4 regions of the Rossellomorea sp. NPDC071047 genome follow, and region 3 is predicted to be linked to each of the others. Evidence: riboswitches for the same ligand, from Rfam matches in the RefSeq annotation. Region 3 holds a riboswitch; each other region holds the start of a gene.
The links. A riboswitch is a leader RNA that binds a small molecule or an ion and turns the genes downstream of it on or off. The one in region 3 is predicted to bind S-adenosylmethionine.
Positions count from the first base shown of each region.

Region 1 (4,213 bases), on a different contig from region 3:
ATCAAGGGGAAGATAATCGCCATGTTGCATCGATTGCCAAGCTGTACGGATCCAACATGGGCAATCGGGTAGTGGATCGGGTCCTTCAAATTCACGGAGGGATGGGCTACACAAGAGAGCTCCCCATCGAACGCTGGTACCGTGAAGCAAGACTGTGGCGGATTTATGATGGTACTGATGAAATTCAAAAACTGATCATCTCACGGAATCTATTAAAAGGGCATGTGAAAGTGGGCCAATTTGTTTAAAAGGGATAGGGAGGTAATGTGAATGGGTGAAAGATTCAGAGGGAAAGTAGCTTTAGTAACAGGCGGGAGCCGGGGGATCGGTAAAGCGATTGCCAAGCTTTTTGCTCTAGAAGGGGCAAGGGTTGCCATCCTTGACGTGAATGAAAAAGCACTTTTGGAAGTCAGTGAGGAATTGAGCGAATATGAACTATATACAAAGGTTGCGAATGTAGTAGAATCCCAGGAGGTAGAAGAGGCCATAAACGAAGTCTTTGAAACCTTCGGCTCCGTTGATATTGTCGTCAACAATGCAGGAGTAATCAGAGATAACCTGCTGTTTAAAATGACTGATACAGATTGGCAAACGGTCATAGATGTGCATTTGAAAGGATCATTTAACGTAGCGAAAGCAGCGCAAGGATATATGGTGAAGAACAGGTATGGCCGGATTATTAATATCTCTTCTACCTCTGCACTCGGTAACCGGGGACAGGTAAATTACGCTACGGCTAAAGCAGGTCTTCAAGGCTTGACGAAAACTCTGGCTATAGAGCTTGGTCCTCTGGGTATTACGACCAATGCAGTAGCCCCCGGGTTCATAGAAACGGAAATGACCAGGGAAACGGCGAAACGGATCGGAATAACCTTTGAACAACTGGTGGAAGCGAGTCTTCAAGGCATTCCGGTAGGAAGAAGCGGACAGCCGGAAGATATAGCGAATGCAGTGGCGTTTTTCGCCGATGAAAGCTCGTCATTCGTTAATGGACAAATCCTCTACGTAGCTGGAGGGCCGAAAGCCTAATGGGCGAAAGGGGTGAAGGATATGTTTCAATCTTATATCGGTAAACGCTCAACTTCCGTAGAAAACTATGTGGAAAAAGGAGCGGTTCATAAGTTTGCTGAAGCCATCGGTGATCCACATCCCATATATGTGGATGAAGAAGCAGGAAAAAGGTCCAGATACAGGGGGAATATCGCTCCCCCCACTTTTCCCAGAGTGTTTGACTATGGAACGATTGAGGGTTTTCATTTACCAAACGTCGGGTTGATTCATGGGGAACAATCTTTTCACTATGAAAGACCACTGAAGGTCGGGGAATGTATTCAGTGTTATACGGAGATAAAAGATTACTATGAGCGGAAAGGATCGGGAGGAACACTGGGTTTTCTCGTAATCGAAGAGATCGGTGAAGATTCAGGAGGGAACAATATTTTCTCCTCCGAGGCGATTGTCATTATCACTGAAGCGGTCAGAGAGAGGTTGGGAAAATGACTAAACTATCATCCTTTAATATAGGTGAAACGCTTCCCATTGTTGAATTAGCGCCAGTCTCGAGAATCGACTTAATCAAATATGCAGGTGCATCGGGGGATTATAACCCCATTCATACAATCGATGAGGAAGCCCATAAACTGGGTCTTCCAGGAGTCATTGCTCATGGCATGTGGACAATGGGTAATGTCTCCAAGCTATTTAGTGATCATTATGAAGAAGGATTTATCAAAGAGTATACCGTCCGCTTTAAAGGGATGGTTTTTTTGAACGATGTCATTACATTGATTGCAGAAGTATCAGAAAAACAGAATGATCATTTGTATTTTAACGTTTTTGCCGTCAATCAGGACCAGAAGAAAGTGATTGACGGTAAACTGATATTTCAATTATTTTGATTATTCTTGTGAAAATAGTGTCCTATAGCTTTCATAAAGCGAATAGAAATAAAGAGAATGAATGATTTCCAAGAAAAATAAGTCAAAAGACTTAAATCCGATAGAAAAACTCGGGTTGACTTCCCGGCAGAATGTGATATTATTTAGAATATTAAAATTAATAACTCTTATCCAGAGTGGTGGAGGGATCTGGCCCCGCGAAGCCCAGCAACCTACGTTATGTAAGGTGCTAATTCCAGCAAAATGTGAAGTCATTTTGGAAGATAAGGTAACCTTACCTGAACAACTTTCCAAAATGGAGGGTTGTTTTTTTCATTCATGATTTTTCTGGATAAGATGAAAATTGGGGGAATCATGTGACTAAAGAAAATAATCAAGAAGCACAGTATGATGTAGTAGTCGAGAAGATCACTTCGATGTTGAAGACGATGAGTTTCGGATCAATTACCATCGTGGTGCAAGACGGTAAAGTCATTCAATTGGAGAAAAACGAGAAAGTGCGAATTAAATAAGCTGACTAGACAAACTAGAGGCGCATAACACAGATAATGGAAATCCCTATTATCTTGTTATCGCCTCTTTTTGTTTGGATGAGCGGGAAAGGGGTGTATCATGTTAACCTATCAAACTTGGAAAAAACCAACTATCCAATTTGAAATTGATCCGGTCTATAAAGGAGCGGTAAACGTACTTGAGTGGACGTATGAACATTATGGTGAAAGTGTCGTATATGCATGCAGTTTTGGGATAGAAGGGATCGTATTAATCGACCTCCTAACCAAAGTACAACCTGAAGCAACCATAGTATTTCTTGATACAGGTGTTCATTTCAAAGAAACCTACGAAACGATTGAAAAGGTGAAGGAGAAGTATCCTGGTATCACCATTAATATGAAAAAGCCTGAATTGACGCTTCAAGAGCAAGCAGAAACATATGGTGATAAGCTGTGGGAGCGAAATCCGAACCAATGCTGTCAAATTCGAAAGCTCGATCCTTTAAAAGAAACATTATCTAAAGGAAATGCCTGGATTTCAGGATTAAGAAGGGAGCAATCACCTACAAGGAGTCAAGTTGAATTCATCAATAAAGATGATAAGTTTCAATCGGTTAAGATTTGTCCTTTAATTCACTGGACCTGGAAAGAGATTTGGAGGTATGTCCATAAACATAACCTATCCTATAATCCCCTTCATGATCAAGGGTATCCAAGTATCGGATGCTTTCATTGTACAACAAAAGCCTTAGACATCAATGATCTCCGCTCCGGAAGATGGAAAGGAAAAGGGAAAACCGAATGCGGTCTTCATTAAAAGAGGTGACATTCTTTGATTGAAGTATTCGCCCTGATCATAAGTTTGTTTTTCGCTATGAACATTGGTGCCAGTGGAGCGGCAGCATCGATGGGTGTTGCGTATGGTGCAGGGGCCATAAAGAACATCAGGGTTGCATTATGGATCTGCGCAGTCGGTGTCCTGAGCGGGGCGGTATTAGGTGGTGGAGAAGTAGTGAAAACCATAAGTTCAGGGATTATCCCTCAACATGTACTCTCCATCAAAATCGTGGTCATCATTTTGTTATCCGCCACCATTTCCTTGTTTCTGGCAAATGTGATCGGGATCCCGCTGTCTACAAGTGAAGTAACGGTCGGAGCGGTTGTAGGAGTCGGAGTCGCATATCAAGTTCTTTATGTGAAATCACTCTTAACGATCATGTCATTTTGGGTGATTGTCCCGGTCATTGCCTTCGGAGTGACATGGGTATTCGGTATAGGTTTAGTAAAGCTTGAAAAGCGTGGTTTCCATTTTGAAAAAAGGTGGCTTGCATACCTTTTGATCATCGCGGGGTTCTTTGAAGCCTTTTCGGCAGGGATGAATAATGTAGCCAACGCCGTCGGTCCATTAGTGGGTGCAGGTTTAATGTCTCCATCGCGGGGGATTTGGCTGGGAGGTTTATTCGTTGCCCTCGGAGCTATCTTACTGGGGAAAAAAGTAGTGGAAACAAACGGAAAAAAAATTACACAATATTCAAAAGCCGAAGGAATTGTTATTTCATCTACAGGAGCGATCCTTGTGATGGTGAGCTCACTGTATGGATTACCGATCCCGCTGACTCAGGTTACTTCGTCCTCTATCATAGGCCTCGGGATGGCGAAGAACGGAAAACATATGCTGCAAAAGAAAATTGTCAAAAAAATCGTTAAAATATGGGTGGTCTCTCCCTTGATTTCACTCAGTATTTCTTATTTTTTGGTAAAGCTCGTGATCGATAGCGATATGTATTCGATCGTGGTTCCAATAAGCGTCATTATCGCTAC
Region 1 is NZ_JBNNJT010000001.1:813,708-817,920, forward strand. Features, by position in the region: gene ACQKFO_RS04275 (acyl-CoA dehydrogenase family protein) at 1-248, shown strand, start outside; gene fabG (3-oxoacyl-ACP reductase FabG) at 271-1,029, shown strand; gene ACQKFO_RS04285 (MaoC family dehydratase N-terminal domain-containing protein) at 1,051-1,500, shown strand; gene ACQKFO_RS04290 (MaoC/PaaZ C-terminal domain-containing protein) at 1,497-1,898, shown strand; SAM riboswitch class I at 2,063-2,168, shown strand; gene ACQKFO_RS04295 (YezD family protein) at 2,255-2,410, shown strand; gene ACQKFO_RS04300 (phosphoadenylyl-sulfate reductase) at 2,511-3,209, shown strand; gene ACQKFO_RS04305 (inorganic phosphate transporter) at 3,228-4,213, shown strand, end outside.
Region 1: another riboswitch for S-adenosylmethionine. It lies ahead of ACQKFO_RS04295 (YezD family protein); the one in region 3 lies ahead of ACQKFO_RS12675 (methionine ABC transporter ATP-binding protein).

Region 2 (4,213 bases), on a different contig from region 3:
GAGGAAATTCGGAATAGAGTAGAAAAGGCGATCGAAGAGGTCCCCTATGCAGTAGGCGTCAATCACCATATGGGCTCAAGGGCCACTGCCAATGAGAGGGTCATGAGGACCGTATTAGAGGTATGCAAGGAGAAGGGACTATTTTATTTGGATAGTAAAACAACGGGAAAGAGTGTCATTCCGAAGCTTGCAAGAGAATTGGACGTTCCCTATCTTGAGAACGAATTATTCTTTGATGATGTCTATTCCATCCAGCATATAGGAAAGCAAGCCAAGCTTCTTTCTAAAGAATTAGACAGTGGCACTTCCACCATTGCCATTGGTCATGTCGGGGTCACAGGAATCAAGATTGCCACCATGCTTGAAGAGTTTCTTCCTCTTTATGAGAAAAAAGCATCCATTGTACCACTGTCAGATTTAATACCTGAATATCATTTGATTGATGAGAGCATGCCTTGATGGCGTGCTCTTTCCCTTAATTTGGAAACCGCTACTTTGTAAATCTTCTGTTAAACCAATGCTTATTTTTTTGTTAAAAGAAGACTCTCCCTTATAATCAGAAGGTAAGAAGGAGATGAGTCGATATGGATTATGCAATTGTGACGGGAGCAACAAGAGGCTTGGGCGAGTCGATCGCCAAGCTATTTATCAAAAGAGGCATAGGTTTGATCAATGTTTCCAGATCGGATAATGAAAGACTGCAAAAACTTGCCGGGGAAAAGGATGTATCGTATGAATTCTTTCCATGCGATCTTGCACAATCAGGAGAAACAGAAGCGGTCTTCCGGGAAGTGGGAGCAAAAGTATTTGGTTATCAACCGGACAGAGTCTATGTTGTCCAAAATGCCGGTGTGGTGACACCAATCAATCCGTCTGGTGAAGTAGAAACTCAAGCCCTTGAAACGAGTGTGCATGTGAATTTACTATCTCCAATGATCTCCACCAATGAGATGCTAAAAGCAGCCAGGGGTTCCGAATCGAAGATGATCATGATCAATATCAGCTCAGGAGCAGGAAGTCGTCCTGTTCACGGATGGAGTACGTACTGCGCAACCAAAGCCGGCGTGAACATGCTGACGGAAACCGTAAGCCTGGAGCTTTCTAAAAAGCATAGCCGCCATCAAGTGATTGCCTTCAGCCCGGGTGTCATGGATACGGATATGCAGGGAGAAATCCGTTCCTCCTCTAAAGAAGCCTTTGCCGATGTAGAATCCTTTCAGCGCTACAAAGAGGAAGGGATGCTTCGTGAAACGGATACGGTCGCTAATGCACTGGTTAAACTCGTAACAGAAAGCGAAATCGAAAGTGGTAAGCTTTATCATGTAAATGATTTGTTATAAAAAGTGAGCAGATTACCGGAAACGGAATCTGCTTTTTCTTAGCTCAAAAAAAAGACAAACCCCAAAGGATTTGTCTCTCTACTATCATTTACTAAGATCGAACCGAGTTTGCTTCCGGTGCTGATTTACGTGTGAATTTCGGTAGTGCGAATCGAATGGCAATCAAACCGCAAACAGCAATCAAGATAGGGTAGAAGGCATATGGGATAATGCTGACCGGTGAAATGCCCGCGACTTCAGCCACTAACAGGGCCTGTGCTCCGTAAGGGATCAGCCCTTGAATCGAACAAGAGAAAATATCAAGGATACTGGCTGATTTACGGGCATCGACTCCATAGTTTTCACTAATCGATTTGGCAAGTGGACCGGCAATAATGATTGAAATCGTGTTGTTTGCTGTGCAAAGGTTAGTAGAACTCACTAATCCTGCAGTAGCAAGCTGTGCTCCCTGAGGAGACTTGATTTTGCGTGTAGCATGATATAGTAAAGCCTGAATACCGCCGTTATAACGGATGAGTTCGACAACTCCGCCAATCAGTACGGATAGAATCACGATCTCTGCCATCCCTGTCATTCCATCGGCCACACTGCCGAAATAACTGGCTGGAGTAAAGCTTCCATCTATGAATCCAATGATTCCAGCTAAAACAATTCCGCCTAACAAAACGACAAATACATTTAAACCTGCAAGAGCACCGATGATAACTCCAAGGTAAGGGAGAATTTTAATCCAATTAAAGCTTTCCACTCCGACAGTTGATTGATTCCCCATAGTAAGAACAAGGAGAATCACCATTGTCACGATTGCAGCAGGTAATACAATGAAGAAGTTCACTTTAAATTTATCTTTCATTTCCGTTTTCTGAGTACGAACAGCTGCAATGGTCGTATCTGAAATGAATGATAAGTTATCTCCGAACATCGCTCCTCCAATAACTGTCGCCATCGCAAGGGGCATGGAAATATCTGTACCTGAACTAATCCCGACACCGATTGGCGCAAGTGCTGCGATCGTTCCCATGGACGTACCCATTGATAATGATATGAAAGCAGCAATAATAAATAATCCAACGATGATCAAGTTACCAGGGAGCACGGATAGGGCGAAGTTTACGGTTGAATCAACGGCCCCCATCTTTTCAGCCACTCCGGAAAATGCTCCTGCTAACAGGAAGATAAAGACCATGATCATGATATCAGGGTGACCGGCTCCTTTAGCGAAACGCTCAATCTTAGCCGTTAATGTCTCTTTTCGGTTCATCACAAGACCTACCACAGATGCAATGATGATCGATACTAGTACAGGAAACGCATAAAAGTCTCCCGAAATGATGCCTGCTCCAAGGAACAGTGAAACAAATATGATCAAAGGCAGTAACGCCAATAAATTTCCTCTTTCTTGATTCATTCCTAACACTCCTTTGACGTCCAATTTACTAACATACAAAAAACCTCTTCCAAAATAAGAAGAGGTTTCAAAAGAACGAAACACTCCTCTTATCTTTCAAGCATTTCGCTTGCTGGATGTGGCACAGCACTCAATATGAGTCCGCTGCCGAGACATCGCAGGGCCAGTCCCTCCGTCTCTCTGGATAAGAAGAATATCGTATTTAGTTGATTTAAATATACTTCCATACTTTAAAGGGTTTACTGGAAAAAGTCAAACGGGAATTTTTTCTGTAGCATGGACATCAGTCTATTTCCTTCCTTACCAACAACAAAAGTATGATTTTATCCATAATAAGGTATAAACTCATAGACAATTGACCGTTCAAGGTCTACTATAAGGAAGACAAAAAACATCTTGGGGGATACGGTAGTGGAAAGAACTGTACGAAATCAAATTTTTACCTTACAAGGATTTTATTTATTGACGTTCTTCGGTGTTGGTAGTTTATATCCCTTACTCAGTGTGTATTTGAGCGAAAGTGTGGGCTTAAATGGTTATCAGATTGGAACGATCATGTCTGTAGGCCCCATTATGATGATTTTCTTCCAGCCTATATGGGGAATGGTGAGTGACACGACCAATCGTCCCACCTTGGTTCTTGGTTTAACCTCTTTAGTAGCAGGGATCTTTGCACTCGGTTACTTGTTCATGGACTTTTACTATGGCCTGCTTATCGTGGCCATTCTAGTTGCAATCTTCCAAAGTGCGATCATTCCTGTATCCGATAGTATAAGCTTGAAGTATACAAGTAAAGTCCGGTATAACTATGGAAATATCCGCCTGTTCGGCTCTTTGGGCTTTGGTATCGCAGTCTTTATGATGGGAAGACTTTCAGAAGGATTCATCGGGCCTACCATCATTTTTTACTCTTTCTTTATTTGTTTAGTCCTATCCGGATTCCTTTCGTTCCGTTTTCCGAAAGAGAGGGCGGCAGCCAAGCTTGATTTAAAGGCAGGGATGAAGGAATTATTCACGATGAAAAAGTTCCTTATCTTTTTAGCGGTCACATTCTTAGTGTTCGGCCCGAATCTGGCAAACAATGTGTATTTTGGATTATTTGTTGAAGACTCAGGTGGAACGTATGCAGGGATTGGTCTTGCGTTCCTGATTGCAGTGTTATCGGAGGTCCCCTTTATGAGGATCGCCGGTGGATGGATTGATAAATTCGGTTTGTTAACCGTCGCTGCCTTGGCAGGTGCTGCTTCCATGCTCCGCTGGCTCTTTTACTTTACTGAACCTAGTCTATGGCTTGTCTATTCATCGGCTGTCATGCAAGGTCTTGCCATTGGCCTGTTTATTCCAGCCGGATTACGGTACATTAAAGAAATCACGCCTTCCCACATTACAGCAACGGCCGTTACGGTGTATTCAGCAATCGGAAACGGACTGGGGAACTGGTTCAGTACCTTTGTTGGCGGTTTTA
Region 2 is NZ_JBNNJT010000009.1:21,140-25,352, forward strand. Features, by position in the region: gene ACQKFO_RS22000 (divergent polysaccharide deacetylase family protein) at 1-459, shown strand, start outside; gene ACQKFO_RS22005 ((S)-benzoin forming benzil reductase) at 585-1,340, shown strand; gene ACQKFO_RS22010 (Na+/H+ antiporter NhaC family protein) at 1,432-2,748, opposite strand; SAM riboswitch class I at 2,835-2,939, opposite strand; gene ACQKFO_RS22015 (MFS transporter) at 3,160-4,213, shown strand, end outside.
Region 2: another riboswitch for S-adenosylmethionine. It lies ahead of ACQKFO_RS22010 (Na+/H+ antiporter NhaC family protein); the one in region 3 lies ahead of ACQKFO_RS12675 (methionine ABC transporter ATP-binding protein).

Region 3 (4,213 bases):
CTGCATTTCATTCAGCTCCATTTCTGAAATAGATTCATCGAAAATAGTATGAACCAATAAGGAAATGTTTATGTTAAAAATTTGGGGAGACCTTACAATGAAAAAAACCTGATTCTGTACAGTGACAGAATCAGGTTTGCTCACCTTATTCACTTACCGGCACTACAGCTCCATCCCATTCTTCATTGATGAAGTCCTGTATTTCCTTTGAACGCAATGCTTCCACTAAAGCTTTTACTTCCTCTTTACTTTCATCACCTTTGTTAACTGCAATCACATTCACATAAGGAGAGTTACTATCTTCAATGGCAATTGAATCTTCAAGGGGCTTCAACCCTGCATCAATGGCATAGTTAGAATTGATTACGACCGCGTCCCCTTCTTCGTTTTCATACATTTGTGGGAGAAGGGCTGCTTCGTACTCATAATCAAATTGAAGGTTTCTAGGGTTTTCCTTGATGTCTTCAAGTTGGGCCTGCGTATTTTCCACCCCATCCTTTAACGTGATGAGACCTTTTTTCTCTAATAATGTAAGGATACGTCCATGATCCGATACAGAGTTACTCATTAAGATGGTAGCACCTTCAGGAAGCTCCTCTAGAGATTTGTATTTCTTAGAATAAACGCCGATCGGCTCAATATGAATTCCGCCTGCATTGACAAAATCATATTCATTTTCTTTCATTTGCAAGTCCATATAAGGCGTGGTTTGGAAATAGTTTGCGTCAATATCACCATTATCCAGATCTTTATTAGGGAGGATATAGTCCTGATACGTTTCAATTTGCAAGTCGATCCCTTTTTCTTCTAAGACAGGCTTCACTTTTTCAAGGATTTCAGCGTGTGGAATATTAGAAGCTCCTACTACCAATTCCTTTTCATCTTTTCCAGAACCTGAATCACTTCCACATGCGGCCAACCCAAAAATACTTGTTGCTGCTATAACTCCTGCTACCCATTTTTTCATTTAATTTCTCTCCTTCTATCGTTTATCTAATTTATTTGTAAAGAAATCACCCAGTATCTGAATCGCAAACACAATGAGTAAAATCATAATGGTTGCGGCCATCGTCACGTCTTCCCTGCTTCGTTGAAAGCCATCTAAATAAGCTAAATTCCCAAGTCCGCCAGCTCCGATGACCCCGGCCATTGCCGTGTATCCGACAAGGGCGATGGCAGTCACCGTAATTCCTGAAATCAAAGCCGGCATGGATTCTGGTATGAGTACTTTCCATATAATTGTGCTAGTCTTTGCCCCCATCGCTTTCGCGGCTTCGATAACGCCTTTGTTCACTTCTCTTAAAGCTATTTCTACCATACGGGCGTAAAACGGAGCAGCTCCGATAATCAGTGCCGGCAGAGCTGCATTCGCTCCACGGATTGTATCCAATAAAAACTTGGTGAACGGAATCAACAACACGATCAATATAATGAAGGGAATCGATCTGAACACATTTACGACTGCACTTGTAATCGTATATGTCAGTTTGTTATCCCATAGATTGTCCTTAGAAGTAAGGAAGAGCAAAATCCCAAGGATCATTCCGAGTACAAAGGTAATCAATACAGACATACCGGTCATATACAGGGTTTCGAGGGTTGCTTCCCACATCTTCTCCCAATCTACATTTGGAAATAAATTTTCGATCATCCTCTCACCACCTCCACTTGAACCAGTTGCGTTTGAGCATACGCTAATGCATCTTTGATGGTTTGTTCATCCCCATCGAGGTGAACAAATAACGTTCCATAGGCACCTTTTTGGGTTTGGGAGATTTGTCCTTGCAGGATGTTTACATCCAAGTCAAACTTTCTTATCAGGGTGGTGATGAGCGGCTGCTCAGTTGATTCACCTACAAAAGTAAATTTCAGTACTTTTCCATTAGGATATTGCGTCAGTAGGTGATCAATGGTTTCACCCGTTTCCTTTACTTCAGAGACTTCTCTCACGAAACGCTTTGTCACTTGCTCTTGTGGATTTCGGAACACTTCCAATACATCCCCGAGTTCCACGACTTTTCCCTGTTCCATGACTGCAACCCGGTGACAGATCTTCTGAATCACATGCATTTCATGAGTGATCAGGACAATTGTCAGCCCTAAGCGTTTATTAATATCCACCAATAAATCAAGGATTGAATCGGTTGTTTGTGGATCTAAAGCGGAAGTAGCTTCATCACATAGAAGGACATCGGGATTGTTAGCAAGGGATCTTGCAATCCCCACTCGTTGTTTCTGTCCGCCGCTCAGTTGAGACGGATAGGCATCTCCTCTGCCTTCCAAGCCTACAAGCTTTAATAATTCATTAGCTCTTTGGACTCTCTCTTTCTTTGATACTCCAGCAATTTCTAATGGAAACTGGATATTTTCTAATACAGTACGAGACCAAAGGAGATTAAAGTGTTGAAAAATCATGCCTATTGACTGTCTTGCTTCCCTCAGCTGCTTCCCCTTTACCTGGGAAACGATTTGGCCATTCACATCCACTATTCCATCTGTAGGAACTTCAAGACCATTAAGCATCCGGATCAGCGTACTCTTACCTGCCCCACTATAGCCAATCACTCCAAAAATTTCTCCTTGGGCAATATCAATATTGACCCCATCAACGGCTGAGATCGGACCCGATTTTGATTGATATATTTTCTTCACATCTGAAATGGTAATCATGTTGTATTCCACCTTCTTTCGGAGTAAAACGACCTGTTTAATCAGAATTATAGTTGTACTTACCTGATGTTTCATGCTCCTTTTTCTAAAAGCAAAAAAATGCCTTCCTGCGATAAGCAGAAAGGCATAATCATATAGGACTATCCTTTCTCTCATCTTTCAAAGCAAATGCTTTGAGTGAATTGGCACCATTTCAATTTTCATTGACGGTTGCCGGGCTTCATAGGGCACGTCCCTCCACCTCTCTAAATAAGAGTAAAGTATATTATTAAATTATTTGGAATAGTTAAAGACTCTGAAAATTTGCTACAAGAGAGATTCTATCACCGGATATAGAGTGTGTCAATTATTTTTTTGCTACTTGATGTTTAAACTTCAACCGGCTCTTTTTCTCTGGATCTTGTTAGCCAAAGAACTGACTCCACAAATAATAGCGGACGATATCCTCCCCTTACTTCCAGGGATCCGTCCTCAATCAGTTGAGACAACCGTTCTTCCCCCATAAGTAGAGAAATCACTGTTTCCTCCATTCCTTCAATGACGAAATGAGCATCCCTATCCAATTCATCCAACACTGTGCATCCCTTACTCGAAATCGAAATACCGTACAAATTTTTCCCACAATCAAACTGAAGAATAAACGGGCTATCTGGAAATAAGAGTCGTAAGTGATACCTTGAATGACATTGATCTACTAATCCCTCTAAATTTATTCGCATGAATACCCTCCCAGTGAAACTTCTATATAATAACAATTCCACTTTTAGGTATTTTCCCCTCTTATACTTTCTCGACATGTTTTGAACAGGTCCATCTAATTTGTCGAACAGTAAGAATTTGGATGATAACCAGTCAAAAAATGATGTCATTCGCAACATTTCCCGAGAAATATGTCTTCGTATGTAGAAAGAAAATCGTTCTATAATTGGATTTCATAGAAAAATAGGTGAATTTAGACAAATAAAAAAGACCTTCTCCCAAAAGGTCTCTTATCCCTCTAGCTATCCGCGGTTTTGTTTAAGGTTTCATATAAAAATGGCACGGATTGAAAGGCATAAATCCTTTCCTGTTCGACGCCATCTTTAAATAAAAGTAGACAGGGTACACTTTCGATGGATTGCTCTTCTGCAAATTGGGGCAAGTAATTCAGGTTGGCCTTCAAAAAATGAAAGGATTGTGGAAGCTTCTCCACTACGTCAATCATCTTGCTTGCCACCTGACAGGTACCACACATCGGTGTATATAGATAAACAGCTTCGAACGCATGGTCTTCAATCGATTGTTTTAAAGTTTCGGTACTACTTACCTCAATCAAAACTAGATCATCCTTTTTCCTAGAAATTCTTTATGAACGTCTATATTAGCTCCAATAAGGACGGATGCGAGGTGATACTCCGGAGCTGCGGCCACTTCCTTGTACATTCGATCAATATACAAATGTTCAGCTTCAGGAAACTCACGTTTAAATTGCTTACGCAGTTTTTCACCTGCATCATCAGCATCTACTAATATATAGACATCCCTTTCCAATAAAGCATCAATG
Region 3 is NZ_JBNNJT010000003.1:122,206-126,418, forward strand. Features, by position in the region: gene ACQKFO_RS12660 (carboxymuconolactone decarboxylase family protein) at 1-6, opposite strand, end outside; gene ACQKFO_RS12665 (MetQ/NlpA family ABC transporter substrate-binding protein) at 146-967, opposite strand; gene ACQKFO_RS12670 (methionine ABC transporter permease) at 983-1,651, opposite strand; gene ACQKFO_RS12675 (methionine ABC transporter ATP-binding protein) at 1,648-2,670, opposite strand; SAM riboswitch class I at 2,820-2,926, opposite strand; gene ACQKFO_RS12680 (SCP2 sterol-binding domain-containing protein) at 3,039-3,389, opposite strand; gene ACQKFO_RS12685 (thioredoxin family protein) at 3,668-3,982, opposite strand; gene ACQKFO_RS12690 (toprim domain-containing protein) at 3,988-4,213, opposite strand, start outside.

Region 4 (4,213 bases), 300 kb from region 3:
CACCTTGCTTTATAATAGAAACAACTGCTTTTGAAGAGGATGGATCGGTGATCGAATTTTCCAAAGCGATCTTCAGAGGAGATAAAGCGAGCTTTCTTGTAGAAAGAACCTATTAGCGAAAAGGGGATGGGGGATTATGAGGAATGTGATCGTCAATGCAGATGACTTTGGTTTATGCCGGGGAGTGAACTACGGCATTATTGATAGTCATCGATTTGGAATTGTCAACTCAACAACGATGCTGGTCAATATGCCGGGAACTCTGCATGCGGTGGAATTGGCGAAGATTTATCCGGAATTACAGGTTGGGATTCATTTAACGCTGACATGCGGGAGACCAGTTTCTGGCGGAGTACAGTCTCTTGTTAATGAGAGAGGGCTTTTCCGTTACACCAGCGGGATTTTTGAAGAAAAAGAAATCAATGTGGATGAGGTTGAAATGGAATGGGAGGCTCAGATGGATAAATTCCTATCATTCGGTCTGCCCCTTTCTCATATAGATAGTCATCACCATGTTCATAGCTTTCGGCCTTTGATCCGGGTTGTGAAGAGATTGTCGGAGCGTTTTGGGGTTCCGGTCCGGAATGTGCCCTGTGATGGGTTTGACGCAATGAATGTGTTAACCGATCGTTTCTCGATGGACTTTTATGGGGACGGAGTGACGGTTGAAGGATTGAAGAGGATATTGGACAGCAGAGATGAAGGGGAGACGCTTGAGATTATGTGTCATCCGGCTTATGTTGATACATACTTGAAAGGGAATTCATCTTATTGTGAGCAGAGGTTGAGGGAGTTGGATGTGTTGACGGGGATTAAGGAGTGGACTTTCTAGTTTTCGTTTGGCTGTTTGAGAGATTAGAATATTTGGTTGTGAGTTGTTATGACAAATGATCGGGGTGCTGCTTTGGAAGGTAGTGCCTTTTTGTATTGGTTTTGGAGATTCGAGGTGAAAAGAATTGGTTTTTATTACTATTAGTGTGGTTTTTAAGTCTTTGAGATGGTGTTAAGGAATGAATTTATCTGAAATCGGTGTGAAATACATGGATTGATAGGATAAGAGAAGTTTTATTATCGACTTTTGTCCTTTTATTATCAACTTTAGAGATATATTATCGACTTTAAGAATATATTATCAACTGTAAAAAAATGGATAACCAACACCCGGAATCAAACCCAAGTCCACCAAACAAAAAAACCTTCCCTAGTACACCAACGAAGATAACGCTTACATAAAAATAACTGAAAAATTTCCTATTGACTTCCATTCACATACCCAGTATTATCCTCTATAAGATAAAAATTTAGAAAATTACATACTTTCAATTATCCAGAGTGACCGAGGGATCAGGCCCTATGACGTCCGGCAACCTCCAGTATTGGAACGGTGCTAATTCCTGCAGAATGATTTCATTCTGAGAGATAAGTCGAGATAAACAGGCGATGCTTCTTTCAGTTGAAAGAGGCATTTTTTATTGGACAAAAAAGGGGTGTGCGCATTGATCGAGATTCGAAATCTAGTTAAAACCTACAGTACAAAAAAGCAAACGGTGGTCGGTGTCGATAACGTATCCGTAAAGATCGAAAAGGGTGAGATCTTTGGAATCGTCGGATACAGTGGAGCGGGGAAGAGTTCACTTATTCGCTGCTTGAATCTATTGGAAACCCCTACATCAGGAGAAATCATCATTGACGGACAGGATTTTACAAAGCTCACGTCCAAACAACTAAGACTCGCCCGTCAAAAAACGAGCATGATCTTTCAACATTTTCACCTGATCAAATCCAAAACGGTGTTTGACAACCTGGCTTTTGCTTTGAAAGCGGCGAGTGTGCCGAAAGCGAAAATCAAACCCAGGGTCGTCGAGCTCCTGGAGATGGTCGGTCTTTCAGATAAAGCTGAAGCGTATCCGGCCCAGCTCAGCGGAGGACAAAAGCAAAGAGTCGGTATTGCAAGGGCCCTTGCGAATAACCCATCGGTTTTACTTTGCGACGAAGCCACATCGGCACTCGATCCGAATACGACGAAATCCATTTTGAAGCTTTTGAAGAAAATCAACAAAGAATTGGGTTTGACGATCGTTCTTATCACCCACGAGATGGAAGTGGTGAAGGAAATCTGTGACAGGATGGCCGTGATGCAGGACGGGAAAATCGTGGAGGAAGGTCCGGTATACGACTTGTTTGCCGAACCGAAGCAGCCTTTAACGAAGCAATTCATTGAAACGATCCTTCAATTTGAACTCCCGCAGCACCTTGTGGAATCAAGAAAAGGAAAACTGATCAAAATCCAATTCAAAGGATCGATTGCAGAAGAAAGCGTCGTATCGGAAGTGTTCCAGAAATACAAAGTAAGAGGCAATATCCTGCATGGCAAGATTGAATATATTCAGGAAGTGCCACTGGGGATTTTCATCATGGAACTGATCGGTTCCCATGAAGAAATTGAAGCGGCGATCCGGTTCATCACGCTGAAGACGCAGAGCTTGGAGGTGCTTGAGGATGCTGCCTGATTCATTGACTGCGATTTTACCAGAATTGAATAAAGCCTTTTTTGAAACGGTATATATGGTGGGGATTTCACTGGGAGTCGCGATTTTAGTGGGATTACCGCTGGGGATCCTTCTTTTCGTAACAGACAAAGGCTTGTTTTTACAAAATAGTTTGATCAAAAAGGTCGTTGGATTTGTCGTCAATATGGTGCGGTCGGTTCCGTTCATCATTCTATTAGTCGCACTCTTACCATTAACCAAACTATTGACCGGTACCACGATTGGACCGACGGCAGCATCCGTATCACTCTCTGTTGCGGGAATTCCGTTTTTTGCGAGAATGGTAGAAACGTCATTGCGCGAAATTGATAAAGGTGTCATTGAAGCATCGGTTTCGGTAGGAGCAAGCCCTTGGATGATCATCAAGGACGTGCTGTTACCGGAAGCTCGTCCGGCGGTGATTCAAGCGATCACGATTACAACGATCAGTTTAGTCGCCTATTCAGCCATGGCCGGCATCGTCGGTGGAGGCGGAGTCGGGGACCTGGCAATTCGCTTCGGTTACTACCGATATGACAATACCGTGATGATCACGACCGTTGTCATTTTAATTTGTTTAGTTCAGCTCATCCAATATACGGGTGATGTGTTTGCACGGTTAGTCGATAAACGATAACTACTTTAGGGGGGACAATAAGTGAAAAAATTGATTTTATTCGTAGCATTAGCGGTAACAATGAGCATTCTTGCAGCTTGCGGAGGGGACGAAGCAAGCTCGGAAGACAAAAAAGAAGTGACCATTGGAGCGACATCCGGACCTTACAGTGATATGGTGACAAAAGCGATCAAGCCCGGTCTTGAAGAAAAAGGATACACGGTTGAAGTGAAGGAGTTCAGTGATTACATCCAGCCGAACAACGCACTGGCCCAGGGAGATCTGGATGCAAACCTTTTCCAGCATAAAATCTACATGGAAACCTTCGCGAAACAGCATAACATGGACTTATCCGAAGTCATTGTCGTACCAACGGCTCCAATGGGAATCTACTCGGAGAAGTTTGATTCGATTGAAAACATCAAAGAAGGCAGCGCCATTGCCATTCCAAACGATCCAACGAACGCAGCACGGGCATTTCAGATTTTAGAAGACGCGAAACTGATCACGTTAAAGCCGGATACAGATCCATTGACTGTGTCAGAAAAAGACATTGCTGAAAACGTGAAAAACCTGCAGTTCAAACCGATCGAAGCGGCTCAGCTTCCAAGAGCCGTTGACAGTGTGGATCTATCTGCGGTTCCAGGGAACTACGCACTAGCTGCCGACATGGACTTACTTGATGCACTTCAGCTGGAGGACATGCCTGATCAGTATCGAAACCGAGTGGTTGTAAATACGAAGGACGTCGACTCACAGCTGGCCAAAGACATCAAAGCAGTCGTCGAAGCAGACGAATTCGAGAAAATCATCGATGAAGAATTTAAAGGCTTCGGTAAGCCTGAGTGGATGGAGTAGAGGGACGGACCTCTAATCGGAATTTTTAATATAAGAAAGCGATAGGGACGGGCTTCCGCAAAATGCGGAGGTCCGTCCCTTACTTTATAGGCAACACTTCTTATATTTTTTTCCGCTGCCGCATGGGCAAGGGTCATTGCGTCCTATTTTTTCTTCGTTTATGATGGGTTGTGGAATTAGCGCGGCTGGCTCATTCAACATTTCAAGCTCC
Region 4 is NZ_JBNNJT010000003.1:419,267-423,479, reverse strand. Features, by position in the region: gene ACQKFO_RS14010 (GntR family transcriptional regulator) at 1-116, shown strand, start outside; gene chbG (chitin disaccharide deacetylase) at 137-832, shown strand; SAM riboswitch class I at 1,321-1,426, shown strand; gene ACQKFO_RS14000 (methionine ABC transporter ATP-binding protein) at 1,497-2,510, shown strand; gene ACQKFO_RS13995 (methionine ABC transporter permease) at 2,500-3,165, shown strand; gene ACQKFO_RS13990 (MetQ/NlpA family ABC transporter substrate-binding protein) at 3,187-4,002, shown strand; gene ACQKFO_RS13985 (SEC-C metal-binding domain-containing protein) at 4,087-4,213, opposite strand, start outside.
Region 4: another riboswitch for S-adenosylmethionine. It lies ahead of ACQKFO_RS14000 (methionine ABC transporter ATP-binding protein); the one in region 3 lies ahead of ACQKFO_RS12675 (methionine ABC transporter ATP-binding protein).